Regions from separate parts of the Micromonospora sp. NPDC005806 genome, predicted to be linked through region 2. Evidence: riboswitches for the same ligand, from Rfam matches in the RefSeq annotation. Region 2 holds a riboswitch; the other holds the start of a gene.
What was found. A riboswitch is a leader RNA that binds a small molecule or an ion and turns the genes downstream of it on or off. The one in region 2 is predicted to bind cyclic di-AMP.
Positions count from the first base shown of each region.

Region 1: linked by a shared signal. The riboswitch ahead of ACFYOS_RS34420 (NlpC/P60 family protein) and the one ahead of ACFYOS_RS20085 (transglycosylase family protein) in region 2 are both predicted to bind cyclic di-AMP.

Region 1 covers NZ_JBIAIL010000064.1:2,603-8,253, forward strand. The annotation lists gene ACFYOS_RS34410 (MerR family transcriptional regulator) at 1-700, opposite strand, end outside; gene ACFYOS_RS34415 (serine hydrolase domain-containing protein) at 755-2,134, opposite strand; gene ACFYOS_RS34420 (NlpC/P60 family protein) at 2,301-3,338, opposite strand; cyclic di-AMP (ydaO/yuaA leader) riboswitch at 3,440-3,590, opposite strand; gene ACFYOS_RS34425 (antibiotic biosynthesis monooxygenase family protein) at 3,766-4,170, opposite strand; gene ACFYOS_RS34430 (endonuclease/exonuclease/phosphatase family protein) at 4,289-5,431, opposite strand; gene ACFYOS_RS34435 (SDR family oxidoreductase) at 5,501-5,651, opposite strand, start outside.
Region 2 covers NZ_JBIAIL010000019.1:1,037-6,687, forward strand. The annotation lists gene ACFYOS_RS20070 (SDR family oxidoreductase) at 1-263, opposite strand, end outside; gene ACFYOS_RS20075 (winged helix-turn-helix transcriptional regulator) at 302-778, opposite strand; gene ACFYOS_RS20080 (glycoside hydrolase family 3 protein) at 1,043-2,872, shown strand; cyclic di-AMP (ydaO/yuaA leader) riboswitch at 3,059-3,232, shown strand; gene ACFYOS_RS20085 (transglycosylase family protein) at 3,232-3,888, shown strand; gene ACFYOS_RS20090 (MFS transporter) at 4,022-5,464, opposite strand; gene ACFYOS_RS20095 (helix-turn-helix transcriptional regulator) at 5,624-5,651, shown strand, end outside.

The DNA of each region.
Region 1 (5,651 bases), on a different contig from region 2:
GCCGGATCAGCGCGCCGATGCGGTCCCAGGCCGGCGACGACGCCCCCGGATGGGTCGCGGCCAACCGGGCGGCGCGGGGATCCGGCGCGGGTGACGGCGCCCGCCCGGCCGCCCACCGGGCGACGCGCGCGGCCAGGGCGGGTAGCCGCGGGTCATCCGGGGGCCAGTCGAACGCGGCGTCGTACGCCAGGTAGACCGCCTGGAACTCCGGGTCCTCGATCGCCTGGTGCTTGTCGGCGATCCACGCCGCCGCCTGCGCGGGGAACGCCGACTGCAACAGGATCCACAGGTCTCGCTCGGTCCGGATGAACCGCTCGCTGATCCCGAGCCCGCGCAGGCGCTCCAGATAGTCGGCCACCTCCGCCGAGACGAACAGCCGCTCACCCGTCCGCAGCCCCGCCACCCGCTCCCGGGCCCGGCGCAGGTCCTGGATCCGCTCCCGCAACGCACGGTCGATCTCCGTGACGGCCGCGGCGAACGCCGCCGGGTCGGCGGCCAGCAGCTCCCGGACCCGGGCCAGCGGCACACCGGCCTCCGCGAGGGTGCGGATCTGCACGAGCTGCACGGCGTGCTCCGGGGTGTAGCGGCGGTATCCCGACGCGTCCCGTTCCGGTTCCGGCAGCAGCCCGCGCGCGTGGTAGTGGCGCACCGCCTTGATCGTCACGCCCGCGTACGCGGCCAGCTGACCGATGGTGATCATGCTGTTCGGTCGTCCCTCCGTCAGGCCACCATCATGTCAACGGCCGCGCCCGCCTCAGCCGGCGAGGCTCCGCGTGAACAGGCGACCGGCGAGGTCGACGCCGACCACCTCGCCCCGCGCGTCCCGGGTGAAGTAGCCCCGCTGGCCGTCGAAGGCGCCGCCGGTGATGACGTACTCGTCGCCGGCCCCGGGCAGGAAGCCGAACGTGAAGGGCGCGTGGTCCGGGGGCAGCTCCCGGTCGGAGGCCGCCCGGATCTCCGGCCTGATCCGCACCTCCAGCCGCAGCCCCGGCCCGTCGTCGGCGATGGTCAGGGTCATGGCGTCGATCTCGTAGCTGCCCACGACCTCCCGGGCCCGCGACTCGTCGTACGGCAGGGGCTCGGGGTCCCGGTCGTGCACGTCGAGGTACGTCGCCAGCGCCCACCGGACCACCTCCTGGTTGAACGGAATGCCGTTCGGCCCGGCGTTGGCCAGCGCGATCACGGCGAAGTTGCGTTCCGGCACCAGGAGCAGCTCGGCGAACTGGCCGTTGGCCGAACCGCCGTGGCCGACGGCGCGCACGCCGTCGATGTCGCGCAGGAACCAGCCGACACCCAGCGCGTCCCCGAGGGTGCTGGCCCGCAGCGCCACCGTCGGCTTCTGCATCCGGCGCAGCAGCTCGGCCGGCAGCACCCCGGCGCCCGCCTCGCCGCCCCCGTCGCCGAGATGAAACCGAGCCCACCGCAGCTGGTCGGCCACGGACGACACGAGACCGCCTCCCGGGTTGTTGCCGCGGGTGCCCTTCCATGGCCGGGCGACCGTCAGCCGGCCGTTCTCGTCGAGGTTGTGCCCCACCGCGAACCGGCGGGTCATCACGTCGTTCGGGCTGAAGAAGCTCTCCGCCAGGCCCACGGGCGTCAGCACCAGCGACTCCACCGCCCGTTCGTAGGTCAGGCCGGTGACCTTCTCCAGGACCCGGCCGGCGAGGTTGTAGCCGGCCTGGCTGTAGGAGGCCCGGGTACCCAGGGGTGCGGCTTGTTCCAGCTCGTGCATCCGGGCCACGTACCCGGCGAGCGCGTCGTCCCCCTCGCCGGTGTCGACGATGACCCCCCAACCGAGCCCGGCGGTGTGGTTGAGCAGATTCAGCACAGTCACCTCGGCGGCGGCACGCTCGTCGGCGAGGACGAGCTCGGGCACGTACCGGCGCACCGGCGCGTCCAGGTCGACCCGGCCGTCGGCGACCAGGCGCAGCAGCGCCGTCGCGGTGTAGGTCTTGGTCACCGAGCCCAGCTGGAACAGCGTGTGCCCGTCGACCGGCAGCGGGTGTTCGACGTTGGTGACCCCGTGGCCGGCGTGGTACTCCTGACCGTCCACCCACACCCCGACCACGACCCCGGGGATCCGGTGGCGCTCGGCGGTGGCGGAGACGAAGGCGGTGAGCTCGTGGTGCGACATCGGATGGCCTCCCGGCTGACTGCGATGGGCCGGGCGACCGTGGCGAGGCCGCCGACCCGGTGACGCCTCCGATGCTCGAACCTTGACCCTGGGTCAAGGTCAAGCCTGGCCGGGGGAGGCATCGTGGCAGCCTGAGCCGGGATCGCCGAGGCTGCGGACCGGACGGTCAGCCGGGGCGGCGGGCACCGCTGTAAGGCATGTTCGCCAACTGGGCCATCCGGACCACGTCCCCGGTATGCGGCGCGTGGACGATCAGTCCGTTGCCGACGTACATACCCATGTGATGGTGATCGGAGTAGAAGAACACAAGGTCACCCGTGCGAAGGTTTGCTCTGCTCACCGCCACACCCGCAGTCCATTGTGAACCTGTGTAATGGTCCAGCTGCACCCCGGCGGCAGCCCACGCGTACTGGGTCAGGCCGGAGCAGTCGAACGAGCCTGGACCGTTGGCCGCCCACACGTATGGCTTCCCGATCTGCTTGCACGCGGTCTTCGCCGCGACGCCGCCGCTGCCCGTGATGGGGACCGCGGGACACTTCCCACCGATGAACAGCGAACTGGTCGACGTGATGGGCGAGGTGCTGCTCGCGGTGGCGGCCGACTGCGCGGCGGCTGCGGCTCTGGCCGCCGCGGCGTCCGCGGCCGCCTTGGCCGCCGCGGCCTTCTCCGTGGCGGCGATCTGTCGGTGTAGCGCGTCCAGCCGCTTGATCTCGGCATCGATGGCCTTCTTGCGAGCCGCCAACTGGGCCTGCTGGCGCTGCTGTATCGCGATCAGCGCGTCGACCTTCTCCTTGTCGGCGTCGTAGCTCGCCTGCTGGGCCGACAGTCGGGTGATCTGTCGCTGCTCCGAATCTGCCACCTGATTCACGAGCGCGAGTTGATCCCCCACTGCCGTCGGCGGCGAGCCGCGGGACAGCAGGGCGTTGAATGTGGAAAGCGACCTTTCCCGCTTGTAGTACCCCGCCAGAATCTCCTGGACCCGGTCCCTGCTGACCTCCACCGACTTGCCGAGCGGTTCGATCCTCTGGCTCAGTTCGGCCGATCTCCGCTGGTTCGCGGCCAGGTCCGTCCGGACCTTGTTGTACTGCTCGATGACTGGCTCGAGCTTTTGCCACGCTGCATCGATCTGCTTCTGCACATCGGCGGCCGACGGCGCCGCATGGGCGGGGGCCGCGGGCCCGACCGCCACCATGGCCGCCGCCACGACGGCGAGGATTCTGGTGAACAGGCGCGATCCGGCGGGCCCAGTGCGCACGGGTGGCAAAGGGTTCGGCTCCTTCCACTCGAGGCCGACGCACCTCACGGTGTATCGACCTCGACCGCCTACCGGGTTAGCTGACGGGTTCGGGCGGGGAAGGCGCCCTACCGCTGATGCGGATTCACCCCGAAACCTGCGGTGGTTCCCCAGCTCGCCTGGCGACGCCAGTGACGTCCAGCGACTCGGCGGTGGCCGTCCCGGGGCACTCCAGGTGGAGACCGACATCCGGAACGGACGCTGACCAACATTAGTGAGGGAAGCCCAAGGAAATCAACGAGCGGGTGACGCCAATTCTCTACGCTGTCAGGCGGCCACATTGGGTGCCGGAATTATGCGTACGATAAGGCTCCGCTAATCGAATTCTTAATCGCCGCTAATCTTGACCAGGCGAGGCTGACCCGCAGGTCTGTCCCTCGGCATCCGGCGCTGCATTCGCACTGGGGCCTGCAGCGAACTCGTAGGCTCGCTCAACACGCGCCACCTCAACGCGGTAACGCGCGAGCCACTTCTGCCGGCCGAGCCGCTGTGCAACTACATGCTCGGAGTTCCGCTTCCAGGTGCGGATCGATTCGGCGTCAGCATAATAAATGACAACCAGATCACTGCCGTTCGGCAGGACCGCTGACTCCCGGCCAAGGTAGCCAGGCTGAGCCTCGGCCAGCTTCACCATCCGCTTGTTCATCTCGGCGTAGCCTTCGGGATCTATTCCACTCGGCGTGATCGTGAAGATGGCGACATGGTACGGCGGTTCAGGTCGAGTCCAGTAAGGAGTGGCCACGGCTCATGGTACTTGCACATCCGGCACCACGTCCGTTGGGATCCCGGCCGGGGCGTGCTTCGGTCCCACGACCGGAGCACCCCACTTGGCGGGTCGGCCGCCGCCCGGGCGGCCCGGCTCAGTTGCCGCGCTGGTGCAGTAGAAGATCGGTGACCACCGGCCGGTGATCCGAGGCCGAGGTCGCGATGGTGTCCGTGCCCAGCACGCTGATGTCCGGCGAGATGCTGATGACGTCGATCCGCTTCACCGGATTGATCGCCGGGAACGTCTTGCCGCCAGTCGAGGCAGTGTCACGCAGGTCCTGCCACAGGGCGGCCAGCTCGGGCGCCCGCGGCTCCGCGTTGAGGTCACCGACCAGCACCTTCGGCCCGGAATCGGCGGCCAGGATGTCCAGCGTGTCCGCGACCTGCATGCGCCGCACGGTCGGGTCCGCCCGGTAGTCGAGGTGCGTGGAGTACACGTGCATGTGCGCGCCCCGCACGTTGATCGTCACCTCGGCGAAGCCCGGCGCCGGGGCGGGTACCGGGTTGGGCACCTGGGTCGAGAGCCGGGTGATGTCGTGGTTCTCGGCCTCGAGGATCGGGTAACGGCTGAGGACCGCGACCCCGTACTGCCGGCGGGACGCACCGGCGGTCAGCGGATCCAGGTCGTAGATCGGCGCGAAGAACGCCTGCATGCCCAGCCGCTCGGCCAGCTCCTGGGCCTCGTCCACGAAGTTGCTGCGGGTTCCCCAGTGGACGTCGACCTCCTGAAGGCCGACCACGTCGGCGTTCAGCGCCCGGATCGCCTCGGCGGTCCGGGCCAGGTCGAAGACGTTGTCCTCGCCGGCCCCGGCGTGGATGTTGTAGGTGGCCACACGCAGCGCCACGGGCGGCGCGGCCGATCCCGCGGGCTCAGCCGCGCCCGCCGGCGCGGCCAGCGGCAGCGGCGCCAGCGCAGCGGCGAGCGCGGCGCCGAGCAGGACGCGGCGGTGCATGGTCAGTCTCAATGGCGTTTCCTCCGGTACGAGAGCGGCGCATGGTTTACCCCGGTAGGCGGCGCAATACACGCTAAATGCCGTCCGCGAAGCCATCGATGCCCTCTCGTTGAAGCCAGCATGACCAGCCGGTAGCGCTGCGATGGCCACGGTCGCCCCGGCGCGCCATCCTGAGCGGTCGTCGTCGAGTTTGGCGCCCTGCGCGACGAAGGTGACCACGCCGTCTGGGTGCCGGTACGCCGCCCACTGGTCGAACCGGTCGTCGCGGGTCGGTCGGACCACCACGCCGACCTGCGCCGCGCCGAGGTGGAACCAGACGGCCGTGGGCTCGGGAGACGGACCAGGCGTCAGAGGCTAATTGCCGTGCGGGTCGGACGCATTGAGCGTCGCGACGACCTGGTCGTAGTCGCCGCGCGCCTCGCCGTAGCGGAGGAACTTCACCCGCTCGACCTGGATCTCCTTCGCGTCGGGCTGCGACTCGATCAGCGCGACCACCTCCGCCACG
Region 2 (5,651 bases):
CCCTCGAGCAGATCCGCCCCGGTGCTCACCCCGGCGTTGTTGACCAGCAGGGTGACATCACCGGCCAGCTTCGCCGCCGCCGCGACCGAGGCCGGGTCGGTGATGTCCAGCAGCACCGGGGTGACGCCGGGCAGGTCGACGCTCTCGGGGTTGCGGGCGCCGGCGTAGACGGTGGCGCCCCGGGCCAGCAGTTCGGCGGCCAGGTGCCGGCCGAAGCCCCGGTTTGCCCCGGTGACCAGGGCGGCGCGTCCAGCGATCTTCATGTCTCACTCCTGAGGGTGTGGAAGGAAAGGGCAGGCGGTCAGGACGGCAGCAGGCCCGGGCCCGGCAGCACGTCCACCTCGCCGGGCGGCACGTCGTGTCCGGCCTCGCAGCGCAGCCGCACGTGCACCGCGGCGCAGCAGTCGTGGTGGGCCACCCGGACCGACGGGCCGGTCTCGTCGACGGCGTACGCGTCGCCCCACTGGCGCAGGGCGGCGAGCACCGGCAGCAGGTCCCGCCCCTTGGGGGTGAGCACGTACTCGTCCCGGGTGCGCTGGCCCGGCTGCCGGTAGGGCCGCCGTTCCAGCAGCCCGTCGGCGACGAGCTGCTTGAGCCGGGCGGCGGCCACCGGCTCGCTGACCCCGGCCCGGCGGGCGAAGTCGTCGAAGCGCCGGGTGCCGAACGATGCCTCGCGCAGCAGGAGCAGGGTGGTCCGGTTGCCCACCACGTCGAGCGCGCGGGCGATCGAGCAGTTGGCGGTGGACCAGGTGTCACGCTGCGCGAGAAAGTCGGCCATGCCAATGACGCTACCCGGCTGACTTAGGGAAACAAAAGTCAGCAATCTCACGCCAGGCGTGCCGGCGCGCGGGAATACCCCCGCCTCACACCTGACCGGCGCAGCAGCCGTACCGGTCGAGCTTGCGCGAACCCTGCTCGCGGTAGCCCGCCCCGGTGCCGGGCGGCCCGGCGGTTCCGGAACCGCCATGGATTGTTCACAGTCGATGTTGTCGGGCGTAGGGTGCCGACAACGGCCTCAGTGTTCCTCCGAAAGGAGCGACCCGTGACCCGTCGCCCCCACCATCCCGTCGCCGTCGTCCTGCTCCTCGTCGCGGTCACCGCCCTGGCCGCGCCCGCGCCGGCCGCCGCGGCCGGTCTGCCGTACCAGGACCCCACGCTCCCCGTCGCCACCCGCGTCGCCGACCTGCTGGCCCGGATGACCCTGGACGAGAAGATCGGCCAGATGACCCAGGCCGAGCGCGGTTCGGTCACCGCCGCCGACCTCACCCGCTACCGGCTCGGTTCGATCCTTTCCGGCGGCGGCTCCGCGCCCTCGCCGAACACCGCCACGTCCTGGGCCGACATGTACGACAACTTCCAGCAGGCCGCCCTCGCCACCCCGCTCGGCATCCCGATGATCTACGGGGCGGACGCCGTGCACGGGCACAACAACGTGTTCGGCGCGACGATCTTCCCGCACAACATCGGGCTCGGTGCGACCCGGGACCCGGCCCTGGTGCAGCAGATCGGCCAGGTCGTCGCCGAGGAGATCTCCGGCACCGGCGTCGACTGGAACTTCGCCCCCTGCCTCTGCGTCGCCCGCAACGACCGGTGGGGCCGCACCTACGAGTCGTTCGGCGAGACCCCGGACCTGGTGTCGAGCCTGTCCACCCTGGTCACGGGCCTGCAGGGCAGCACCCTCGGCGGGCCTACCTCGGTGCTCGCCACCGCCAAGCACTACGTCGGCGACGGCGGCACCACCGGTGGCGACGACCAGGGAAACACCCAGCTCAGCGAGGCCGACCTGCGGGCCATCCACCTGCCGCCGTTCCAGGCCGCGGTGCAGCGCGGCGTCGGTTCGGTGATGATCTCCTACAGCAGCTGGAACGGCGTGAAGCTGCACGGCCACCAGTACCTGATCACCACGGTCTTCAAGGGAGAGTTGGGCTTCTCCGGCTTCGTCGTGTCCGACTGGAACGGCATCGACCAGATCGACGGCACCGCCGGCTTCACCGCCGCCGAGGTCAGCACGGCGATCAACGCCGGCATCGACATGGTGATGGTCCCCACCGCCTGGAAGACCTTCATCAGCACCCTGCGCGCCGAGGTGCAGAACGGGCACGTGCCGATGAGCCGGATCGACGACGCCAACCGGCGCATCCTCACCAAGAAGTTCGAACTCGGGCTCTTCGAGCGGCCGTACACCGACCGGAGCTGGACCCCGACGGTCGGCAGCGCGGCGCACCGGGCGCTCGCCCGGCAGGCCGTGCGCCAGTCCCAGGTGCTGCTGAAGAACAACGCCGGCATCCTGCCGCTGGCCCGCGACAACAACAAGATCTTCGTGGCCGGCAAGAACGCCGACAACATCGGCAACCAGAGCGGCGGCTGGACCATCTCCTGGCAGGGCTCGTCGGGCAACATCACCCCCGGCACCACGATCCTGCAGGGCATCCGCGCCGCCGTCGGTCCGACCACGACGGTCACCTACAACCAACGCGGCACCGGCATCGACAGCACCTACCGGGCCGCGGTCGCCGTGGTGGGCGAGACGCCGTACGCCGAGGGGCAGGGCGACCGCACCGGCAGCATGAGCCTGGACCGGGAGGACCTGCGCACCATCTCGACGCTGCGTAAGGCCGGCGTGCCGGTGATCGTGGTGCTGGTCTCCGGCCGACCGCTGGACGTCGCGGCGGAGCTGCCGAACTGGACCGCGCTGCTTGCCTCCTGGCTGCCCGGCACCGAGGGCGCAGGGGTGGCCGACGTCCTCTTCGGCGGCTACGCGCCCACCGGCAAACTGCCGATGACCTGGATGAACTCGGTCAGCCAGCAACCCATCAACGCCGGCGACGGGCAGGTTCCGCTCTTCCCGCAGCGCTACGGACTGACGTACTGAAGGGACGCGTGCGGAGCCGGCGTGGACGGCCACTGTGGGTGATGTGTCCGCGTGTAAGGCATGTCGGGTCCGCCCGCAACTCGAAACGGGAGGCCGTCGCTCGGCCGGGTGAAGAACTTCACAAGAAGTGGGCGATCGTCCCAAACCGTCCCTAACGTCGTCTCCGTTCGCGATCGCGGACACCACGGGCCGGCAACGCCTAATCCCGCCGCCGGCCTGTCGGGACCTGGACCTCAGGCGGGAGCGGGGGACCCACTCGTTCCTCGGTGCTCGACACCTCGGGGTGAAGCCGCCGTCCGGCGGCCGGGCTCCTCGGCCCGAACCCGACAGCTCACCTCGTCGGCGTGGAGGAAAACCACATGGCAAGTGAACACGTCGCCCGTCACCGCCGGACCACTCAGCGTCGGATCGCCGTCGGGGCGCTCGTCGTCGGCGCGGCCACCGGTGCCGCCGCCATCCTCGGTCCGGCCGCCCCGGCCAGTGCGTCCAGCGTGAACTGGGACGCCATCGCCCAGTGCGAGTCCGGCGGCAACTGGCACATCAACACCGGCAACGGCTACTACGGCGGGCTCCAGTTCTCGAGGAGCACCTGGAACGGCCACGGCGGGCAGAAGTACGCCGGCCGCGCCGACCTCGCCAGCCGCAGCGAGCAGATCGCCATCGCCGAGAAGGTGCTCGACGGTCAGGGCATCGGTGCCTGGCCGGTCTGCGGCAAGAAGGCCGGTTCGACCAAGCACTACTCGGCCAAGCCGGGCTCGGGTTCGAAGAAGTCGCACAAGAAGGCCACGAAGGACCGGTCGCGGAGCGACCGGCCGACCACCCGCAAACACCGGCGTACCGCGCCGAGCGCGGGCGGCGGCAGCACCTACGTGGTCAAGCGCGGTGACACGCTGTCCGAGATCGCCGGCGTGCACAAGGTCGCCGGCGGCTGGCACGCGCTGTACGAGCGCAACAAGCGCGTGGTCGGTGCCAACCCTGGTCTGATCTTCCCGGGCCAGCAGCTGCGCCTGCGCTGACGCACCACCGGACCGACCTCCCCGGCGGTCCGCGGAACGCACCACCGGACCGACCTCCCCGGCGGTCCGCGGAACGCCCGACCGGGAGACCGGTCGGGCGTTCCGCGCGTCTCATCCCGCGCCACCACGCCGCTCAGTCCACGGTCGCCCGACCGGCAGGCTGGAGCCGGGGGAGCAGGAGCGCGGCGAGCCCGGCGCCGAGCAGGCAGAGGCCGGCGTTCACCCCGACGGCGGTGGTGACCCCGCGCAACACCGCCCCGGCGCCCTCGGTGCCTAGGCCGTGCACGACCGCGGCCAGCACCGCGGACATGACCGGCGTGCCGACAGTGATCCCCACCTGCTGGCTCAGTGTGGCGATGCCGGTCGCCAGGCCCTGCTCGCCGTCGGGCAGGCCGGACGTCGCGGTCACCATGAAGCCGACGATCACCACCAGGTTGGCCACCCCGCCGAGGAACGTGGTGACGAGCAGCACGGCCATCCATCCCCGGTCGGGCCCGAGCAGGCACAGCGGCGCGGTTGCGGCGGCCTGCGCCAGGAAGCCGGCCACGATGGTCCGCCGGCCGCCCCATGCGGTCACCAGTCGAGGCCCCAGCATGCCGCCGAGCACCGTGCCGACGCCGAGGACGGCGAAGGAGCCGCCGGCGACCAGCGGCGGGAAACCGAGCACCGACTGCAGGTAGAGGGTGAGCAGGAACACCAGGGACGTCTCGGTGGCGAAGGCGAGCAGGCCGAGCAGGTTGCCCCACCGTACGGTCGGCCGACGCAGCACCGCCGCCGGCACCAGCGGCGCGTCGACCCGCCGTTCCACCGCCCCGAACGCGACCAGCAGCACCGCCCCCACGGCCAGCGCCGCCAGGGCCCGCCGGTCGGTCCAGCCGTGTTCACCGGCGGCCGTCAACCCGTACACGATCGCCAGCAGCCCGGCGGTGACGGTGACCGAACCGGGCAGGTCGAGCCGGGGCCGCCGGGGTGGCCGGCTCTCCGCCAGGACCAGCGGCGCCAGGGCCAGCACCGCGACCGCCACCACCACGTTGACGAAGAACGCCCACCGCCAGCTCAACAGGTCGGTCAGCAGGCCACCGACGATCGCCCCGGTGGTGAAGCCCGCGGCCATCAGCGCGCCGTTGAGGCCGAGCGCCCGGTCTCGTGCCGGTCCTTCCGGGAACGCGGTGGTCAGCAGCGACAACGCCGCCGGGACGACCGCAGCGGTGGCCAGGCCCTGGGCGACCCGTGCCGCGATCAGCATTCCCGGGGCGATGGCCAGCCCGCCCACCAGCGACGAGACGCCGAGCAGCGCGATGCCGGCGAGGAACAGCCGGCGCCGGCCGAACAGGTCGGCGATCCGGCCGAACAGCAGCGTGAACCCGGCCGCGCAGAGGGCGAAGGAGGTGGTGATCCACTGCAGCGTGTCCAGCCCGAACCCGACATCCCGGCCGATCACCGGCAGCGCGACGGTCAGGATCGAGAAGTCCACGGCCAGCGTGAAGCTCGCGGTGAGCAGCACGGCCAACGCGAGCCCGGGCCGCCGGGTCGGCACCGGGTACGGCGCGACGGCGGGGGAGTCCAGACGGGTCATCGGAGATCCTCTCTCAGGTAGCCGGGTCGCCCAGGAGCGACCCGCGACCACCGTCGGCCCGGCCGGCGCCGCCAGCCAGGACCCTGCACCGCCTGGTCTGCGGCTGCCTGGCACCCATAGGGACAGGCAACGGCGCACCGGGCCGGGCATGATGGGCCGATGCACGCACCGCACCGCCCGGGAGCCG